3 regions of the Microbispora sp. NPDC049633 genome follow, and region 3 is predicted to be linked to each of the others. Evidence: riboswitches for the same ligand, from Rfam matches in the RefSeq annotation. Region 3 holds a riboswitch; each other region holds the start of a gene.
What was found. A riboswitch is a leader RNA that binds a small molecule or an ion and turns the genes downstream of it on or off. The one in region 3 is predicted to bind cobalamin.
Positions count from the first base shown of each region.

Region 1: another riboswitch for cobalamin. It lies ahead of AB0J39_RS36705 (cobyric acid synthase); the one in region 3 lies ahead of AB0J39_RS36230 (ABC transporter substrate-binding protein).
Region 2: another riboswitch for cobalamin. It lies ahead of AB0J39_RS00650 (CbtB-domain containing protein); the one in region 3 lies ahead of AB0J39_RS36230 (ABC transporter substrate-binding protein).

Region 1 is NZ_JBFAOO010000281.1:450-7,037, forward strand. It holds partial or broken gene AB0J39_RS36695 (hypothetical protein) at 1-673, opposite strand, end outside; gene AB0J39_RS36700 (FtsX-like permease family protein) at 670-3,303, opposite strand; cobalamin riboswitch at 3,450-3,573, shown strand; gene AB0J39_RS36705 (cobyric acid synthase) at 3,687-5,192, shown strand; partial or broken gene AB0J39_RS36710 (cobaltochelatase subunit CobN) at 5,219-6,588, shown strand, end outside.
Region 2 is NZ_JBFAOO010000001.1:126,939-133,526, reverse strand. It holds gene AB0J39_RS00670 (ROK family transcriptional regulator) at 1-597, opposite strand, end outside; gene AB0J39_RS00665 (hypothetical protein) at 819-1,010, opposite strand; gene AB0J39_RS00660 (histidine phosphatase family protein) at 1,007-1,564, opposite strand; gene AB0J39_RS00655 (CbtA family protein) at 1,575-2,315, opposite strand; gene AB0J39_RS00650 (CbtB-domain containing protein) at 2,324-2,512, opposite strand; cobalamin riboswitch at 2,547-2,676, opposite strand; gene AB0J39_RS00645 (STAS domain-containing protein) at 2,733-3,035, opposite strand; gene AB0J39_RS00640 (SpoIIE family protein phosphatase) at 3,035-6,588, opposite strand, start outside.
Region 3 is NZ_JBFAOO010000268.1:421-7,681, reverse strand. It holds partial or broken gene AB0J39_RS36260 (serine/threonine protein kinase) at 1-208, shown strand, start outside; gene AB0J39_RS36255 (helix-turn-helix transcriptional regulator) at 251-1,090, opposite strand; gene AB0J39_RS36250 (SDR family oxidoreductase) at 1,314-2,258, shown strand; gene AB0J39_RS36245 (adenosylcobinamide amidohydrolase) at 2,305-3,042, opposite strand; gene AB0J39_RS36240 (ABC transporter ATP-binding protein) at 3,048-3,869, opposite strand; gene AB0J39_RS36235 (iron ABC transporter permease) at 3,866-4,906, opposite strand; gene AB0J39_RS36230 (ABC transporter substrate-binding protein) at 4,930-5,940, opposite strand; cobalamin riboswitch at 6,019-6,155, opposite strand; partial or broken gene AB0J39_RS36225 (acyltransferase) at 6,439-7,261, shown strand, end outside.

The DNA.
Region 1 (6,588 bases), on a different contig from region 3:
GTTCCGCGCCCGCGAGGCTGTCGCCGTCGGTGAGCGCGGTGACGATCAGGTCGTCCTCGGTGGCGAGCGGCACGCGGTGGTGGATGACGTAGGTGAGTTCCGGCTCGAGGGCCCAGAACCGGTCGGCGGGACGCGCAGGCTCGAACAGGCCGGTGACCTTCGCGGTCAACGCGCCGAGGCGGAGCGTGTCGCCCGTCTTGATCGACATCTCCGCGGCGGCGACCGCGGGGACGGCCACCTCGAGACGAGTGCCCGAGCCGGGGCCCGGGGGGCCGCCCTCGACGTATCGCACCCGCCGGTCCGCCCCGGACACCCATTTCAGCGTCAGGTAGCGATGCTGCCGATCGTCGATCAGCATCGGCGGGCCGGCGAAATCGAAGAACGGGACGGGGTCGGCGACCTCCCGCAGCGCCGGGGGGAGCAGCTCGCGCCAGGCGGTGTCCGCCCTGGCCACCTCGGCCGTCGTCCGCATCGGCGTCAGATCGAAGCGCCGGGTGAACTGGACCGCCAGCGACGCCGTGGCGGGCGGGGCGGAACCGACGGCCGACTGGGCCGCCGCGTCGAGGGAGGACTCGACCATCCGGGGCAGGGCCGAGACGACCAGGGCGGCGCCGAACACCAGCGCGGCCAGCAGCGCCGCCACCCCCCTGTGCACACCCAGAAGGCGGATCACGACGCCTCCCCCGCACGCAGCACGGCGGCCGGCTCACGCCGGTGCAGCGACCGCGCGAGTCCCGCCACGATCACGAGGAGCACCGCGAGGACCGCGGCGGCCAGCGCCGCCACCTGAGACCACGGCACGTGGAGCAGCACCGGCAGCCCGCCCGCGGTCGCGTATCCCGCGGTCACCATCGGCGGCACCACCGCGGCGGACACGGCCACGGCGAGCGCCACTCCGCCGGCCAGCGACAGCCCGATCACGAACGACTGCTCGGCGGCGAGCAGGCCGAGCGTCTGCCGGAAGCTCACGCCGAGTGCGCCGAGCACGGCGAACTCGCCCCTGCGCTCGCGCGCCGCGACCGCGGCGTTGACCAGGAATCCCAGCACGGCGAACGCCAGCGCGGCCGCGAAGCCGAGCAGCAGCGCGCCCTGCAGGCCGGCCGCCGTGGGGTCGTCCCTGTAGCCGGCGGTGAGCGCGGCCACGTCGACGACGTCCCCGCGGCCGGCGGGCACTCGCGCGGTGTCGCGCCCGTCGGCGGCCAGCCACCACTCCGTCACCGGCCACTCCGTTCCCTTCGCGCCTGCCGCCCGCAGCGCCGCCAGGCCGGCGAGCAGCGCCGGGGCGCCCTCGGGCGTGCCGGGCATCGCGGTGACGACGCCCACGACCCGAATCGGGATCGCCGCCGTGCCGGCCGTGATCCTCGTGGTGTCCGCCAGCCCGGGGGTCACCACGACCGGAAGCGGTTGTCCGGCGGACCCGGCGATCCGGGAGGCCAGTGTGGCCGGCGACAGCTCCGACAGGTCGGGGCGCAGCTGCAGGACACGGCCCAGGTGCGCCGCGTCCGCGGCGATGAGGGTGGCGTCCGCGCCGTCCGCGACGACCGTGGCGCGGTGCGCGGGCATGGCCGCCGCGACCCCCGGCAGCGTGGTGAAGGTCCGCGCGTCGTCCCCGGGGAGGGCCGGGACGCGCAGGGCGGCGCCGGCGAGATGCCTGGCCCGGTCCTCCTGGGCGCCGCGCCAGGTCGCGGCGGTGGTCAGGGACAGCACGCCGATCGCCGTCGCCATCGTCAGCAGCAGCGCCGGACCCGAATAGCGGGCCGGGCGCCGGCTCACCTGCCGGGCGGCCGTCGCCGGCCCGAACCCGGGGCGCCGCCGCGTCGCCCGCTCGGCGACCCTGGCGACGGCGGGCACCAGCCGCAGGGCGGCCATCCCGCCGCAGAGCAGGGCGAGCGCCGGTCCCGCCCCGACCAGCGGGTCGAGCCCGAGCTCGCCGCCGAGGCGCGTGGTCTCCGGCGCGCCCTGGCCGCGCAGGCGCCAGACGGCGAGCGCCGCCAGGACGAGCAGCGCCACGTCGGCCCCGGCCCGCTGGACCAGGCCCGGCCGGTCGGCGCGTCCGCGCGCCGCCTGCTCCTCGACGTACGTGCGGCGGGCGGCGAGCAGGGGCGGGGCGGCCAGCATGGCGGCGCAGGCGAGCGCGACCGCCGCCGCGACCGCGAAGGTGGCCCCGTCGGGCGCGCGGGGCGGCGCCACGCCGGTGGCCTCGATCCAGGGAAACGCACTCACCAGCCGCAGGAGGACGGGCGCGAGGAACGGCGCAGCGGGCGCGCAGGGCAGCGCGATCAGCAGCGCCTCCCCCACCGCCATGGCGGCGAGCCGCGGCGACCCGCCGCCCCTCGATCGCAGCAGGGCCGTCTCCATCCGACGGTGCTCGGCGAGCAGCCGCGCGGTCAGCGCCAGCGCGTACGCGCTCAGCACCAGCAGCTGGAGCACCGGCACCAGCATGGTCGAGCGGGCGACCAGGGCGCCGCGGTCGAGCCGCAGCAGCGTGCCGGACAGCGTCTCGGTGACCGTGCACCGGGGGCAGCCGGACCGCACGGCGGCGGAGGTCCCGGCGACCGACGCCGCGAACGACCGCAGCCGGTCGGGGGAGAGCCGGCGCAGGTCGGGTTCGGCGAGCCAGCGGGCCGAGACTCCGGTCCCGAAGCGGCCGAGGAAGGTGCCCTCCGGCACGACCAGGGGTCCGTGGGAGGTGAAGTCGCCGGTCTGCGTGCCGTAACGCAGCAGGGTCTCCCCCTTCCAGCGCGGGTCGTCGGGGTCGCGGAGCCGGAAGACGCCGGTGACGTGCACGCGGACCGGCTCTCCGTCCAGGCGTCCGACGACGGTGAACTCGTCGCCGGCCGACACTCCCATCGCCCGGGCGGCCTGCTCCGAGAGCGCCGCCGCCGTCTCTTCCGTGGGCCAGCGCCCGCTCACCAGGTCCGCCTGGCCGTCCAGTCCCTCGTACGCGGTGAACCGGGTCAGGACGGGCTGACCGCCGCGATCCTGTCCCTCAATGGTGTAGGAGGCGGACTCGACGCGTACGGTGACCCGTACGGGCACCTCTTGGTGGGCGTGGGCGACCCCCGCGCGGACGGCCCGGTCGATCGCGGCGAAGTCCCCGGACGTGACCGAGGAGGTGACGACCGTGGCGGTGGCGGCGAGCGGCGCCGTCTCCAGGGCCCGCCGGACACCCGCCTGGGTCGCCGACCCCGCGTGCAGCAGCAGAGCCGAGATCGCCGTGGTGGCGAGCAGGATGGAGCCGAACGCGGCGGCCAGCAGGAGGGGCTCGGCCAGCACGCGCCGGAGCATCCCGACCACGCTCATCACGGCATCATGACAAGCATGATCGGGAAGCGCCACCGTTATGTTCGTCGTGCGGCGCACCTAGCGTTCCCGCTAGATCAGACAGACCACGCTTGCGGGACATCCGGCACAAAGGTGTATGTTGACCACCGCAAGCGACGGACGCGGAGGAAGCCGGTGTGAATCCGGCGCGGTCCCGCCACTGTCACCGGGGAGCGACCCTCACCCACGCCACTGCCCACCACGGGCGGGAAGGCTGAGGGGAGCGCCGATCCGGGAGCCAGGATACTCCGGCCGTCGGACCTTCTACCGGGGGCGCGGACACCCCCAGGGGGGACATGCCATGGCCCGGACAGGCCTGCGCAGACGCGCCTCGCTGCCGGTATCGCGCTCCGTCACCTGACGTGCCCGCCGGTGGCGGCCTGCTCGTGGCGGGCACGACCTCCGATGCCGGAAAGAGCGTCCTGGTGGCCGGCCTGTGCCGGTGGCTGGCCCGGCGCGGCGTACGGGTCGCGCCGTTCAAGGCGCAGAACATGGCGCTCAACTCCATGGTCACCGCCGACGGCGGCGAGATCGGGCGGGCCCAGGCGATGCAGGCCGCGGCGGCCCGCGTCGAGCCCGAGGCCGCGATGAACCCCGTGCTCATCAAACCGGCCGGGGAGCGGCACTCCCACGTCGTCGTGCTCGGCCGGGCGCACGCCGACGTGGACGCCCTGTCCTACCGCGACCACAAGATGCGCCTGCTCGACGTCGCCCTCGACGCGCTGGACGGCCTGCGCCGCCGCTACGACGTGGTGATCTGCGAGGGCGCGGGCAGCCCGGCCGAGGTCAACCTGCGCGACCGCGACATCGCCAACATGGGCCTGGCCCGCGCCGCCGGCCTGCCCGCGCTGGTCGTCGGCGACATCGACAGGGGCGGCGTGCTCGCGCACTTCGCCGGCACCCTCGCCGTGCTCGACCGGCACGACCAGCGGCACATCGTCGGCTTCGTGGTCAACAAGTTCCGGGGCGACCTCGCGCTGCTGCGGCCGGGGCTCGACTGGCTGGCGGAGGCGACGGGCCGTCCGTGTCTCGGCGTGCTGCCGTGGCGGTCCGGGCTCTGGCTCGACGTGGAGGACTCCCTCGACCTCGACAGCCGTCCCGGCCTGATCACCCCGCCGGTCGGGCGTGAGGTCCTGCGCGTGGCCCTCGTACGGCTGCCGCGGATGTCCAACGTCACCGACGCCGACGCGCTGGCCGCCGAACCGGGGGTGAGCGTGCGCCTGGTCACCGCCCCCGCCGAGCTCTCCGACGCCGACCTCGTCGTGCTGCCCGGCACCCGCGCCACCGTCGGCGACCTCGCCTGGCTGCGCGAGCGCGGCCTGGACGAGGCGCTGCGCCGCCGCGCCGCCGAGGGCGGCCCGGTGCTAGGGATCTGCGGCGGATTCCAGATGCTCGGCACGGTCATCGACGACGACGTGGAGAGCCGGGCGGGCCGCGTGCCCGGTCTCGGCCTGCTGCCCGCCCGCACGGCGTACGCGCCGGACAAGGTGCTCACGCTCGCGAAGGGCGAGTGGCGGGGCCACGAGGTGACCGGCTACCGGATCCACCACGGCCGGGTGACCCCCGACGGAGGCGAGCCTTTCCTCGACGGCTGCCGCGCTGGCGCGGTGTGGGGCACGACCTGGCACGGCCTGTTCGAGCGGGACGGCTTCCGCCGGGCCTTCCTCACCGAGGTCGCCGCCGTCGCGGGCCGGGCCTGGCTGCCGGGGACCGGCGCGTTCGCCGCGCACCGGGAGGCCCGTCTCGACGCGCTGGGCGACCTCGTCGAGGAGCACCTGGACACCGAGGCCGTGTGGCGGCTCATCGAGCGCGGCCTGCCCACCGGCCTGCCCACCGCCGAGATCACGTTGCGGGAGGACCGCCCATGACGATGCCGCCGACGATGCCGCCGACGATGCTGCTGCTGCTGTCCACCGCCGACACCGAGCTGCTCGCCGCCACCCGCGGCGGGGCCGGCTGGCGGGTCGCCAACCCCGCGCGTACGGCCCCCGAGGACGTGCCCGCCCTCGTGGACGGTGTGGACGCCGTCGTCGTCCGGCTGCTCGGGGGCAGGCGCTCCTGGCCCGAGGGGCTCGACGCCGTGCTGGCCGCCGGGCTGCCCACGGTCGTGCTCGGCGGCGAGCAGGCCCCGGACGCCGCGCTGATGGCGATGTCCACCGTGCCGTCGGGGGTCGCGGCCCAGGCGCTCGCCTATCTGGCCGAGGGCGGCCCGGACAACCTGGCGGAGCTGCGGCGCTTCCTGTCCGACACGCTCCTGCTGACCGGCGAGGGCTTCGCGCCGCCCCGGGCCACCCCCGAATACGGCGTGCGGCGCGGCCGGGAGCGCCGGGAGGGCCGCCCGCTGGTCGGCGTGATCTACTACCGGGCGCACGAGCTGTCGGGCAACACGGCGTTCGTCGACGCGCTGTGCGACGCGGTCGAGGCGGCGGGCGCCGACGTGCTGCCGGTCTTCTGCGGGTCGCTGCGGGGGGCGGGCGACGACCTGCTCGACCTGCTGCGGCCGGTGGACGCCCTCGTCGTCACCGTGCTGGCCGCGGGCGGCGCGGTGGCCGCCGCCGCGAGCGCGGGCGGCGACGAGGACGCCTGGGACGCCGGGGCGCTCGCCGCCCTCGACGTGCCGGTGCTGCAGGCGCTGTGCCTGACCACTCCCCGTTCGGTCTGGGCGGACTCGGACGCCGGCCTGTCCCCGCTGGACGCCGCGATGCAGGTGGCGGTGCCCGAGTTCGACGGGCGCCTCGTCACGGTGCCGTTCTCGTTCAAGGAGGACGGGCCCGACGGCGTGCCGGTCTACGTCGCCGACCCCGAGCGGTGTGCCCGCGTGGCCGCCCTCGCGGTCGCGCACGCCCGGCTGCGCCACGTGCCCAACGGCGAAAAGCGCCTGGCGATCGTGCTGTCGTCCTATCCCACCCGGCATTCCCGGGTGGGCAACGCCGTGGGGCTCGACACCCCCGCCTCCGCCGTCGTGCTGCTGCGGGCCCTGCGCGCGGCCGGATACGACGTGGGCGACGCGCCGGACGACGGCGACGCGCTGATCCACGCCCTGATCGCGGCCGGGGGCCACGACGTGGAGTGGCTCACCGAGGAGCAACTGGAGGCCGCTCCGGCCCGGGTGCCGCTGGACGCCTACCGGGAGTGGTTCGCGGAGCTGCCCGCCGACCTCCGCGAGGCGGTGACCGCCCACTGGGGGCCGCCGCCCGGGTCCCTCTACGTGGACGGGACCGACATCGTGCTGGCCGCGCTGCGGTTCGGCAACGTCATGCTCGC
Region 2 (6,588 bases), on a different contig from region 3:
GGCGTGTTGTTCACCCAGCGCCATTACATTGACATCGTTGTCCAATAAAACCGGACAATCGAAGCGTCGGCCGAGCAGATCGCGGGCCGGATAACCGTCCCAACCCGGCATGATCGGTGGCGACACCGGGATACCCCGGGAGAAGTCCACGGGGCCGGGCACACCCACGCCGACTCCCAGCGGCCTGTCCACTCCCAATTTCACGAGCAGCCGGCGGCTCTGTTCCGCGGCGAGTTCGAGCACCGGCTCAGGTCCCCGGCGTACGTCGCATTCGGTGCGTTCGAACGCGAGAACTCGCAGCCGGCCATCGGTGACCGCGGTGGAGACGGAGGTCGCGCCGATGGCGATGCCGACGAACCGAACGTGACCGGCGAGATCGATGACGGTCGAGCGGCGGCCCCCGCGAGACGCGGCCGGTCCGATTTCCTCGACGAGATGAAGCGCCGTGAGCCGGCCGAGTTCGGTCCCGATCGTCGTTCGTGACACTTCGAAGTGTTCCGACAGCTGAATGCGAGATTGCGGACCGGCGTCCCGCAATCGCGTAAGGATTTTGGCCTGGAGCCGTGTTTCGGCTCGCCCTGGCACCGAAGTCTCCACAGGCCAAGTTTCTCATCGGGTGACGCCTCATTCATCATCCGTTCGAAACTCCCGGTCCGGCCGGAAATCCGGCGCACTCCCGCGTCGGAGAAGGATTGGGAAGAAGTGCAGCCTGATCCCGGGCGGCGTACGGCGAGGAAAACGCGCATTCGCGCATGTCGGCGGAACTCGGCCGGCGCGCGGGAGACACCGGGCGCCTTTCGCCAGGCGCGCGGCCGAAGTCAGCCGTCGGCCGGCTCGGAGAGTGACCGCCGTTTCCGCCAGGTGTCCGGCCGTCCGGCGTGGCCCCGCCCGCGCTCCCGCACCTCGGGGAGCACCGCCAGGGTGACCCGGAGCGCGCCGAGCAGGCGGGGAGCCGGTGCCGTGACGGGGGCGCCGTCGCCGCCGGGCTCGCCGCGTTCGCGCGGGCTCACGACGGGACCTTCCGGTTGACGTAGGCGACCCGCCAGCCGTCCCGCGTGGCGAGCAACTCGGTGACCGACAGCGGCGCGAGATCGAAGAGGGCGGCGCCCGGCGGATCGAGCCCCAGCGCATGACCGATCGCCGCCCGGATCGTGCCCGCGTCGCACACGGCGACGACCCCCGGCTCCGCGCGCATCAGGTCGAGCCAGCCGGCGACCCGCGCGGCGTGCGCGCTCAGGCTCTCGCCGCCGTGCGGAACCACGTGGGGGTCGGTCAGCCAGCTCACCAAGGCGTCCGGCTCCTCCCGCGCGACCTGCTCGTACGGCAGACCGCGCCACCGGCCGACGTCCGCCTCGGCGAGCGCCGGCGCCACCCGCGCCCGCAGGCCGATGGCGGCGGCGGTCTGGCGCGCGGCGACGGCGGGACCGGCCCACCCGGCCGAGCCCGCCGTCAGCGGAGCCAGGGCGGCGGCCCTGGCCAGGCTCGCCGGGTCGGCGTCGCGATCGGTCAGGGGAAACCGGGCGGCCCGCATCTCCGGCGTGGTGGCGTGCCGGACGAGCAGCACCGTGCCCGGCTCAGCTCTGCGTGGCGGCGGTGGCCGGGACGGCCCGCGCGCGTCCCGCCGCCCGGTCGCTCACCCACCCGAACAGCACCCCGAAGGCCGTCCAGAAGACCAGCTGAGTCCCCAGCGACGCGAGCCTGAACTGCCACAGCAAGGTGGCGGGGAAGCCCTCGGGCACCTCGTCGACGGTGGGCAGCAGAATCCAGGCGGCTACCACCGGGACCAGGAACGCCAGCGCCGCCGCGGTCCACCGCGCCCAGGGCCCCGCGGTGACTCTGCGCGCGGTCGCCACCGCGATCACCGCCGCGGCGAGCCCGACGAGGACCATCACCAGGTAGAGCACGGTGCGGCTGTTGATTGTCTCCGGGTCTCCGACGGCCGGCGGGTTCGCCGGATATTTCACGAACGGCACCAGAATCATCGCCACGAACGCCGTCCCGGCGGCGGCGAGCGCCAGCCCGCCCTCCGACCGAGGGCCGATCCGCCCGCGCAGCGCGGCGTACGCGAGGGCGAAGATCCCTCCCACCGCGAGCCCGTACAGGCCGGTGGCGAGGAACAATCCGGCCTTCTGCACCGGTCTACCGACCAGTTCCTCCTCGCCGTGGTCGTGACCGTGACCGTGCGCGGCGTGGGCCTCCTCCAGCGCGATCGCGCTCTCGACCCGCGGCTCGCCGACGACGAAGGCGAAGCCGCCCGCGATGAATCCGGCCAGCAGGCCCAGAAGCAGGCCCCTGACCACCAGGGTGCGTACCACGCCCGCGCCTAGTGGCAGGGCACGCCGAGCAGATGACGCCCGTCGTGCATGAGCTCGTGCAGATAGGCACCGGTCTGCGAGATCGCCCCGTTGTCCATCAGGACCAGGTAGGCGATCAGCAGCAACACCGGCACGGTCAGCAGCCAGAGCCTCAGCCGAGGGATCGGGATGACAGAAGAAGTGGACATTCCACTCATACAGGCCTCCTCAGGGATGACGCGTCCCACCATGCGAGGTCACGAAGGCCCAAGCGACCTGGCTCCCGGGATGTGCGTCCCGGATACAGTGGCGCGTCCGCACCGGCATCTCACCGGATTTCCCTTGGACGATCGTGAAATCTACCGGAACGTATCCCTTCCTCCCGTTCGCGTCAACCCTCCACGGAGGTGCCTACCGGTCAGACCGCAGGACCCGGCCTCACCGGGCGTCGGGATCGCCGTCCCGGACGGTGGCGAGGTCGGCGAGCCCGGAGATGGTCAGGACGGGGCTCAGCAGGGGGTTGGCGATGAGGGTGATGCGGTCGGCGTGGGCGAACAGGACGCTCAGGCCCGCGCTGTCGAGGTATTCGACGAGGGTCAGGTCGAGGACGACGGGGCCCGGCGTGCGGTCGAGGGCGGCGGCGAGGGTGTCGGTGTTGCTCATGTCGATCTCACCGGCGACGGTCAGCAGGGCGGCGCCGTCAGGGCCATGGCCGGGGGTGAGGGTGAGCGGCGTGGTCATCAGGCGATCCTCATCTGCATGTCGACGGTGGTGCCGGACGGGCCAGGGGTGATGGTGACCTGCTGCATCATGGCGCGCATGAGGGCGACGCCGCGGCCGCGGTGGCTGTTCACCTCGGGTTGCGGGGACTTCCAGCGGCCGGTGTCGGCGACGGTGAGGCGCAGGTTGTCGACGGACGCCTCGGCCCGGATGCGGACGACGTCGCCCGGAGCGTGGCGATGGCCGTGCTCGATGGCGTTGGCGCACGCCTCACCGGCGGCGACCAGGACGTTCTGCACGATCTGGGCAGGCAGGTCGCACTGGCCGAGCCAGCTCCGCAACGCCTTGCGGACGGGCGCGAGCTGCGACGACTCGGCGGGGAACGTCATCTCCAGCGGGGCCGGGTGCCGGTAGAGCAGCAGAGCGACGTCGTCGTCGTAGCCGTCGGCGGGCGCCAGGCGGATCATCACCTGCGTGGCGAGGTCGTCGACCGCGACGTTCCTGCCGTCCTGTACGGCTCGGCTGGCCTGGTCGATGCCCGAATACAGCGAGCTGCGACGCCGTTCGACCAGGCCGTCCGTGTAGAGCATGAGCGTGGCACGCGCGGGGATGACCGCCTCGCCCTCCGGGCGCGTCGCGCCCGGGCGGACGGCGAGGGGGACGGAACGTCCGCCGTCGAGCAGGCCGGTGCTGCCGTCGGGGTGGGCGAGGATGCCGGGGGGATGTCCGGCGCTGGAGTACGACAGGTGCCCGGTCTCCGGGTCGAGGACGCCGCAGAAGACCGTGGTGCACCGGGCTCCGGGGACACCGGCGGCGAACTGGTCGAGGGCCATGAGCACGCGGGCCGGGCTGTCGTCCTGCAGGAGCAGCGCGCGGCAGGCGCTGCGCAGCTGTCCCATGACGGCCGCGGCCTCCACCCCGCGACCGACGCAGTCGCCGACGACGATGCCGATGCGTCCGCCGGGCAGGGCGATGGTGTCGTACCAGTCGCCGCCGACCTCCAGTGGCCGGGTGGCGGGCTCGTAGCGCACGGCGAACCCGTCGGGCAGCTGGGCGGGGCCGAGGATGGCGCGCTGCAGCGCGATCGCGGTCTCGCGTTGCTGGTCGATCTGGTGGGCGCGGACCAGTCCCTGGGCGAGCCGCCCGGCCAGCAGCGACAGCAGCAGCTGGTCCTCGGAGGTGAACGACCGGTCGCCCAGATCGACCCACAGCGCCATCGGGCCGTCGGGGTGCTCCAGGAGGATGCCGACCCCGTCGCGCTCGGCGATCGGGGTGAGCAGCGGCCGCTGCGGCATGCCGGCGAGCGTCCGGCGGCGTTCGGCGGGCAGCCCCCGCCAGTCCACCGAGGGGTCCGTCGCGATCAGGGCCGGCTCTTCGTCGCCCTGCCTGAAGACGGCGGCCAGCACTGACTTGGCGCGCCACAGGTTCCGCAGTTCCTCCAGCGCGCCGGTCAGCGCGTCGGACAGGCTCCCCGCCTGGGACAGGCCCGTGCTCAGGGATGCGAGGGCGCTCTCGCGCTGGATGGCGTAGTGCTCGGCCGTGACGTCGCGAAGGGTGCCGACGACGACCCGGCGGCCGGTGTCGGGGTCCTGTGCCTGGTTGAAGGTGACGCTGATCCACATCCGGTGCCCGTCGCTGTGGGTGACGGGGATGGTGTAGCTGCCCTGCCCCGGGCCGAGGAGGCCGCTGAACGCGTCGGCGACCTGCTTGTGGGCCTCGGGGTCGCCGGCGGCGTCGGGCCACCAGGGGTGGATCGGCGTGTAGGGCAGGTTCTCGGGGCCGTAGCCGAGGATGTCGGTGAACGCTTTGTTGATCTCGACGACGGCGCCGTCCTCGTCGCAGACGAAGAACCCCTCCTGCAGCGAGTTCACCAGTGCCGTACGCCAGCGCGCCTGGTGCTGGCGCAGCCGCGCCATGTCCATGGTGGCCCGCAGCCGCGCGAGCAGCTCCGCGGCGGCGAAGGGCTTGACCAGGTAGTCGTCGGCCCCGGCCTGCAGCCCCTCGATGGACGCCTCCTGGCCCGCCCGCGCCGACAGGAGCACGACGGGCACGGTCGCGGTGCGTGGATCGGCCCGCAGCGCCGCGACCAGGGACAGGCCGTCCAGGCGGGGCATCATCACGTCGCTGACCACCAGGTCGGGGGCGTCCGCGCGGATGGCGTCCAGGGCCTCCATTCCGTCGCCCGCGGTGCTGACCTGGTAGCCGACGCCCTTGAGGAGACGGACGAGATACCCGCGCATGTCGGCGTTGTCGTCGGCGACCAGCACACGCGCCGGGGTCGCGGAGTCCCCCGAGCGGGCCGCGAGGCCCTCGTGGGACACCATCTCCATGGCGGTCCCGGCGGACTCGCCCCGGTCGTCCGCGGGCAGCCAGCGCAACGCCTCTTCGACGTAGGGATCGGCGACGGTGCCGCCGGCGCCGGTGCCGGCCGTCGTGATGGCGTCCTCGGGCAGATGCGCGGCGCCGTACGGCAGGCGGATGGTGAATCGGGTGCCCTCGCCCTCGGTGCTGTCCGCGGTGATCGTGCCGCCGTGCAGGCCGACCAGCTCCTGCACGAGTGCCAGTCCGATGCCGCTGCCCTCGTTCGACCGCGAGCGGGCGTTCTCGATGCGGTGGAACCGCTCGAACAGCCGGGGCAGCTCCGTCGCGGGGATGCCGATGCCCGTGTCGGTGATGGTCACCACCGCGTGGCCGGCCTCCCCGCGCACCTCGACGCCGATCGAGCCCTCGAAGGTGAACTTCAACGCGTTGCTGAGCAGGTTGAGCACCACCTTCTCCCACATGCCGCGGTCGATGTAGACCGGCTCGTCCAGGGGAGAGCACTCGACCCGGAACTCCAGCCCCGCCTTGTCGATCGCGGAGCGGAAGAGGCTCGCCAGCTCGGCGGTGACCATGGCCAGGTCGACCGGTTCGTAGCTGGCCTGCATCCGGCCGGCTTCGATGCGGGAGAAGTCCAGCAGGGTGTTCACCAGCTTGCCCAGCCGCAACCCGTTGCGGCGGATGACCTCCAGCTCCTCGCGCACGTGCGCGTCGGCTTCCTGGAGACGGCCGCGCAGCTCCTCCACCGGCCCCATGATCAGGGTCAGCGGAGTGCGGAACTCGTGGCTGATGTTGGAGAAGAAGACCGTCTTCGCGCGGTCGAGCTCGGCCAGTTCCTCCGCCCGCCGCTGCTGGGCCTGGTAGCTGCGCGCGCTCGCGACGCCCGCCGCTACGTGCCCGGCGGCCAGCTCGATGAACCCGCGGTACGCGTCGTCCAGGCGGCGGTAGCGGTTGAGCGCGGTCACGAGGAACCCGTACGGCGCACTGCCCTGCTGGAGCAGCGGCACCACCAGCGCCTGTACGGGCGGCTCCGACCAGTCTCCGGACGGGAGACCGGCGTACGCGGCGCCGTCGAGCGGGACGAGCACCGGCTCTCCCCGGGCCAGCACCGTCGAGGGCCAGATCGCGTCCGGATCGCCGGCCGGCAGTGTGAGGGGGGCGACCGGATGCCCGGCGGCGATCCCGGTCACCCCCGCCAGCCGCACGCCGCCGCCCTCCTGGTACAGGTAGGTCAGGGTGAACGGGAGGTCGTGAA
Region 3 (7,261 bases):
TGCTCCCACCACCGTCGGCGCCAAGCCCGCCTTCCGGATCGAGGGCGTGCTCAGCGACCCCCAGCAGACCGGGCGCCTGGACTTCTCCGCCTACGTCGTCCGTCAGGGCGACGCCGGCACGACCGTCCTGATCGCGTTCTTCTGCCCGGCCGGCCGGTGCGACCGCGCGCTCATCGACCACATGGTGAACACGATCACGTTCAAGTAGCCCGCCGGGCCTTCCGCTGCCCGGCGGGGGACACGGAAGGCCTCAGCGAAGGGCCTGTGTGCCGATGACGGACAGCAGGTGCAGCTTGTCGTGGCTCTCGCTGCCGGGAACGGCGATGTAGACGAGCAGCGAGTGGGCCTGGTCGGGGTCGACCAGTCTCTGGCACGTCAGCTCCAGGGCTCCGACTTCGGGATGGACGAAGTGCTTGACCGTGTGGGGGCGTATCCCGATCTCGTGGGCGTCCCACGCTCGCCGGAACTCGTCACTGCGGGCGAGGAGCAGGTCGGCGAGGTGTGCGGCTCGGGATCCGGGGCCGCGGAGGGTGACGATCTCGCGCAGCCCTGAGGCGTACATCCGGGTGAGGAACGGATGCTCTTCGGGCGCGTAGAGCCGCCGGGCGGCCGGATCGGTGAACCACCGGTACCCGCTGCTGCGGGCGGGCCCGGTGTACCGGGTCGTGTCGCCGGTGAGCGCGACGCCCATGGGGGTCTGCCGCAGGGTCTCCCCGAGCTCGGTGACGATCTCCGCGGGGGTGTCGTTCAGGCGGTCGAGAATGCGCAGGAGGCCGGGGCTGATGTGCTCGCCGGCTCCGCCGCGGGCGGGCGGGTTGTGCCCCGCGAGGCGGAACAGATGGTCGCGCTCGTCGAGCGAGAGGTGCAGGCCCTGGGCGATCGAGGCGAGCATCTGGCTCGACGGCCGCGGTCCGCGTTCTCGCTCCAGGCGGGAGTAGTAGTCGGTCGACATGTGGCACAGTGCCGCGACCTCCTCGCGCCGTAGCCCGGTCGCCCTGCGACGGGGACCGCGCGGGAGGCCGACGTCCTCGGGTTGCAGCACCTTCCGTCGGCTCCGGAGGAACTCCGCCAGCCCAGCGCGATCGATCACGGCATTCCCTCCACTCACGGTGCTGCTTCTTTCTATCGCCCCCGCGGGACGGCGACCACGGATCGCCGATCCCCCTCTCCGCCCGGGAACGGATGAGTCCGCATCCGTGGATCGGCGGTCCCTGGAACTCCCACGCGGCGTCCGGGACCGTGGATCCGGGACGACGACACCGGACCGACCACACCGGGACAACGGCACCGGGACGACAACACAAGGAGCAGCAATGCCACGTCAGGCAATCGACATCACCATCCCGGACCTGTCCGGGAAACGCGTGCTCATCACCGGTGCCAGCGACGGCGTGGGGCTGGGAATGGCCGCGCGACTGGCCGCGGCCGGCGCGGACGTCCTCATGCCCGTCCGCGACCGCCGCAAGGGCGAGAACGCGATCGCCGGGATCCGCCAGAGCCTCCCGGACGCGAAGGTCTCGCTGCGCGATCTCGACCTGTCGTCGCTCGAGTCGATCGAGGCCCTCGGAAACGCCCTCCGCGAGGAGGGCCGGCCCATCCACATCCTGATCAACAACGCGGGCGTGATGACCCCGCCGAGCCGGCAGACCACGGCGGACGGCTTCGAACTCCAATTCGGCACCAACCACCTCGGCCACTTCGCCCTGGTGAGCCACATCCTCCCGCTGCTGCGCGCCGGCCGCGCCCGCGTCACATCGCAGATCAGCATCGCCGCGAACCGCGGCGCCATCAACTGGGACGATCTGAACTGGGAACGCGGCTACAACGCCACGCGCGCCTACCAGCAGTCCAAGATCGCATTGGGGCTCTTCGGTCTCGAGCTGGACCGCCGCAGCAAGGCCCACGGGTGGGGCATCACCAGCAACCTGTCCCACCCCGGAGTAGCCCCCACCAGCCTCCTCGCCGCCCGGCCCGAGCTCGGCCGCACCGCGGACACCGGCGGCGTCCGCCTGATCCGCGCGCTCTCGGCCCGCGGCATTCTCGTCGGCACCGTCGAGACCGCGATACTGCCCGCGCTCATGGCCGCGACGAGCCCCGGCGCCCAACCCGGCGCCCTCTACGGACCCAGCGGCCTCGGCAACCTCAGCGGCCCACCCGCAGAGCAACGGATGTACTCCCGGCTGCGAAGTGCGGACGACGCCGAGCGCGTCTGGCTGGTCTCGGACCGGCTCACCAAGATCACCGTTGCGGCCGCTTGACCGAGGGCCGGCTCCGGGTCCGGCGCCGGCGCGCCCCCGCCGTCGGCTAACCGGCCCGCCGGGCCCGCCAGTCCCGCGCGCCGTCGAGGACGGCCCGGTGGACCGCACGGGCGATCCGCGCGCCCCACATCGAGCGCGGGCCGCCGAACGCCTCCTCCGGGCCCTCCTCCCGTACGGCGACGCAGACGGCGTCCGACGCGGTCCCCGTGCAGGGGAAACCCGCCTCCAGCAGCGCCTGCGTCTTCGCCTCGGTCACCGTCATCACGGCGTTGACCAGCGCCGGGTCGGAGAACGCGACGGGCACGGCCACCAGGATGTTGATCGTCCCCGGGCGCGGCACGCTCGGCCCCGCGTCGCCCGCGCCGACGGCCCCCCGCGCCACCTCCGAGGCGCCCCCGCCGGCCGCCTCCCGCGCGGGTTCGGGGACGTACGGCACACCGGGGTCGGGCACGCCCTCGGGCGAGGCCGCCCAGGTCGGCACGCCGAGTCCCACCGTGGCGACGGCCTCCGCTCCCCCGTCCGCCGCGGCGACGTAGCGCTCCACCAGCGCCGCCGTCATCATGCCGACCCCGGGACCGCCGGGGCCGAGCGCGTCCAAGTGCTCCACCGGGTCCATGCGTGAGTAACCGGCCGCCACCTGCGCGTTCAGCACCCACTCGCGGCGGCCGACACCGCCGCCCAGCATGGCGGAGGAGATCATCCGCCAGCCGGGCCCGAACCGCCACAGCAACGCGCCGAGCCGCAGGCCGTCCTCCACGCGGTACGTCAGGGACGGCCGCGGCAGGCCGCTCACGCTCCCTCCGCGGGAGTCATCCGGGAGGTCAGCGGCCGGACCAGGTGGACGAGCGGGCGCCCGTCGGGGCCGGGCTCCACCCGCACGCTGGCGCCGAAGTGCTCGGTCAGCAGCGGCTCGGCCAGCACCCGCTCGGGCGGCCCGGCCGCGACCGCGCGCCCGGCGGCGAGCAGCACGAGCGCGTCGGCGTACTGCCCGGCGAGGCTGAGGTCGTGCAGCGTCGTCACGACGGTGAGGCCGTCGGCCAGGCGCAGCCGGTCGACGAGTTCGAGCACCTGCTGCTGATGGCCGAGGTCGAGCGCCGTCGTCGGCTCGTCCAGCAGGAGCACCGGCGCCTGCTGCGCCAGCGCCCGGGCGAGCACGACCCGCTGCCGCTCGCCCCCGGACAGGTGCCCGAGCGGCCGGGACGCGAAGCCGTCCAGGTCGAGCCGTTCCAGCACCGACCGCGTCACCTCGCGGTCCCGGGGGCTCTCGCTGCCGAGATAGGGGATGTACGGCGTGCGGCCCAGCAGCGCGTAGTCGTACACCTTCATGTCGGGGGGCAGCGCGGGGTTCTGCGGGGCGTAGGCGATCAGCCGGGCCCGCCGGCGCGGGCGCAGGTCGTCCACGGCCGTCCCGTCGACGAGCACCTCGCCCTCCCTCGGGACCAGTCCGGCGACGGCCCGCAGCAGCGTGGACTTGCCCGCGCCGTTCGGCCCGATGACCGCCAGCCACCGGCCGCGCGCGGCCGACAACGTGACGTCCGTGAGCACCCGCCGCCCGCCGAGGGTGACGCCCACGCCGCGCGCCTCGATCGCCGGGTGCCCGTCGCCGCTCACGTCTCCACCCGCCGGGTCACGCGCAGGACGGTGACGAAGAAGGGCGCGCCGACGAACGCCGTCACCACCCCGATCGGCAGCTCGGCCGGCGCGAGCACCGTGCGGGCGATCGTGTCGGCGAGCACGAGGAACGCCGCGCCGCCGAGGAACGACAGCGGCAGCACGATCCGGTACGACCAGCCGGCGAGCCGCCTGACCACGTGCGGCACGACGATCCCGACGAACGCGATCAGCCCGCTGACCGCGACCGCCGCCGCGGTGGCGAGCGAGGCGGCCAGCACCACGGCGAATCGCACGCGCGCCGCGTGCAGGCCGAGGCTGACCGCCTCCTCGTCGCCGACCGACAGCACGTCGAGCAGCCGCCCGTGCAGCAGCATGACGACGGTCGACACCACGGCGTACGGCGCGATCATGCGGACCTGGTCCCAGCCGCCGCCGACGTCGCCGAGGATCCAGGCGTAGATCCGCGGCAGTTCCTGCACCTTGAGCTGCTGCACGAAGGTCTGGATCGCGGTGAGGAACGAGGTGACCGCGACCCCGGCGAGCACCAGGGTCGCGGTGCCGCCGCCCCGGCCCGCCGTGTGGCCCAGCGCGTACGCGAGGAACACCCCGCCGACGGCCCCGGCGAAGGCGGCGACCGGCACCGCGGTCACCCCGGCCTCGCCGCCCAGGAAGACCACGACGAGCGTGACCGTGAGGCCGGCCCCGGACGCCGCGCCGAGCAGGTACGGGTCGGCCAGCGGGTTGCGGAACACACCCTGGTAGCCCGCTCCCGCCATGGCCAGCAGCCCGCCGACGACGGCGGCGAGCAGCACCCGGGGCACCCGGAGCTGGAACAGCAGGTTCTCTTCGACCTGCGCGAGCCCCGAGTGCAGGGACACCAGCGGCAGCCGGTCGAGCAGCGCCAGTCCGATGGCGCGCGGCGAGATGCCCGCCGCGCCCACCGCCAGGCCGGCGGCGAGGCTGGCCGCCAGCACGGCGGACGCGACGAGCAGCGCCCGCCAGCGCCGGGCCGGGGTCACGGCGTCACCACGCATTCACCGGCCACGCGTTCACGGGCTCAGCTCGCCGCCTTCTGCACGGCGTCGCCGACGGCCTGGGCGAGATCGGCGACCCGCGGTCCCCAGCGGGAGGCGATGTCGTCGTCCAGCTCCACCACGCGGCCCTTCTTCACCGCGGACAGGCCGGACCAGCCGGGCCGCTTGGCCAGCGTGGCGGCGTTCTGGCCGCAGCACTTGGTGTCACCCAGGAAGATCAGGTCGGGGTCGGCCTTGGCGATGAACTCCGCCGACAGCTTGGGGTATCCGCCCGCCGCGTCGGGCGCCTCGTCGGCGATGTTCTTCAGCCCGAAAAGGTTGTAGACCTGCCCGATGAAGGTGCTCGACGTCGCCGCGTAGGGCGTGCTGTCCAGCTCGTGGTAGTACGTCAGGCTCTTGCCCTTCGGCGCCGCCGCCGCGAGGGCGTCGATCTTCTGCTTGACGCCGTTCGCCACCTCCTCGGCCTTGGCCGTGTTGCCGGTGGCCGCGCCGAGGTCCCTGATCTGGTCGTAGGTGTCGTCCAGCTTGGTCGCGGCGGGTTCGAGCAGCACCGGCACGCCGACCTTCCCCAGACCGGCCACGACGCCTTCCAGGTCGTTGGCGAGCACGACGAGGTCGGGCTTGGCGGCCACGATCGCCTCGACGTTGGGCTTGAACCCCGACAGCGAGGTCTTCGGCGCCTCCGGCGGGTAGTTCGACTGGTCGTCCACCGCCGACACCTGCGCGCCCGCGCCGATCGCGAAAAGGATCTCGGTGGCCGTGGGCGAGAGCGACACGATGTGCTCGGGGCGCTTGGAGATGGTCACCGCGCCGTTTCCGGCCTGCACGGTGACGGGGAAGGCGCCCTGCCCCCCGGTGGTCGAGGCGCCGGTGGTCGAGGCGCCGGTGGTCGAGGCGGCGGTGGTCGAGGCGGCGGTGTTCGAGACTGCGGGGGCGGGGTCCGCGGACGTGGCGGCGCCGTCGGTCTGACCGCAGCCGGCCAGTCCGAGCACGCCCAGCACCACACCCGCGACGGCCGTGCGTACGGGCCTCACGAGGGTCCTCCATCAGGGGGAATGCCGGGAATCGAGGGACCCGCTGGAAGCGACGGATCACCCTTTTCCACGAGGGTCGATGGCGTCGGCGCGCAGCGCAGGCGACCTGGCTCGTCCCCGGGGGCGGGGAACCACAGTTGCGGGACAGCGCCGGATTCTCACCGGACTTCGCTACGCGGCGCGCGTCGGACGCAACGGTACCAATCCCCTGTCCGGCGTCCGCCCCCGGCCCGTCCGCGCATGGACGGCCGGGGCTCCTGCCTGGGCGTACGCGGGGATGGTAGGGCAGGCCCCACCATCGCGGTAGGGGCCACCCAAGATCGGAAGTAGGGACCGCGTCGCTGTGCCGGCCGGGGCCGCGGCGGGACGCTTGAACCGCTCGCGAGGCCCGGGCCCCCGAGCCAGCGACCACCGCGACCACCGCGACCACCGCGGCTTCGAGCCCCCACCGCCCGCAGGCGCACCAGTCCGCCGGCCGACACAGCGAAGGCGTCCCCCATGTCCCTGACCATGCTTCCCCCCGCTCCGGAAAGGGCCCCGGCCGCGCCCGCGCCACGGGACCGCTTCATCGACGTCCTGCGCGTCTTCGGGATGGTCCTCGTGGTCGTCCAGCACTGGACGATGCCGGTCCTGTCGTACGCCCAGGGACGGCTGACCACGGGCAACGCCCTGGCGGCGGTGCCGTACGTCACCTGGATCTCGCAGGTCATGCCGCTGGTCTTCTTCGCCGGGGGCGCGGCCAACGCGATCAGCTTCGGGTCCGCCGCCCGCCGGGGCGGGACGGCCCGGGAGTGGACGGCGCGGCGGGTGCGCCGCCTGGCCTGGCCGGTGGTGCCGCTCGCGGTCCTGTGGCTGCCGCTCCCCCACCTCCTGGAGGCCCTCGGCATGCCCGCGCAGCCGGTGGAGGTGGCCGCGCGGACGGTCGGCCAGCTGCTCTGGTTCCTCGCGGTCTACCTGCTGGCCGTGGTGGCCACGCCGCACCTGCTGCGGGTGCGGGCCGGAGTGGCCCTGCCGGTGCTGGCGGGCGGCGCGGTGCTGATGGACGTGGTCCGGTTCTCCGGTCTGGAGGCCGCCGGCTACCTCAACGTGGCGTTCGTCTGGCTGGCGGTCCACCAGGTCGGGATCCGGTACGCCGAGGGCGGCCTTGAGTGGCTGACGGGACGTCGGGCCGCCGGGCTCGCGGTGGCCGGGTTCGCGATGGTGGCGGCCCTCGTGGCGACCGGGCCCTACCCCGCCAGCATGATCGGGATGCCGGGGATGATCTCGAACATGGCCCCGCCCAGCGCCTGCATGCTCGCGTTGTTCGCCGGTCAGCTCGGCC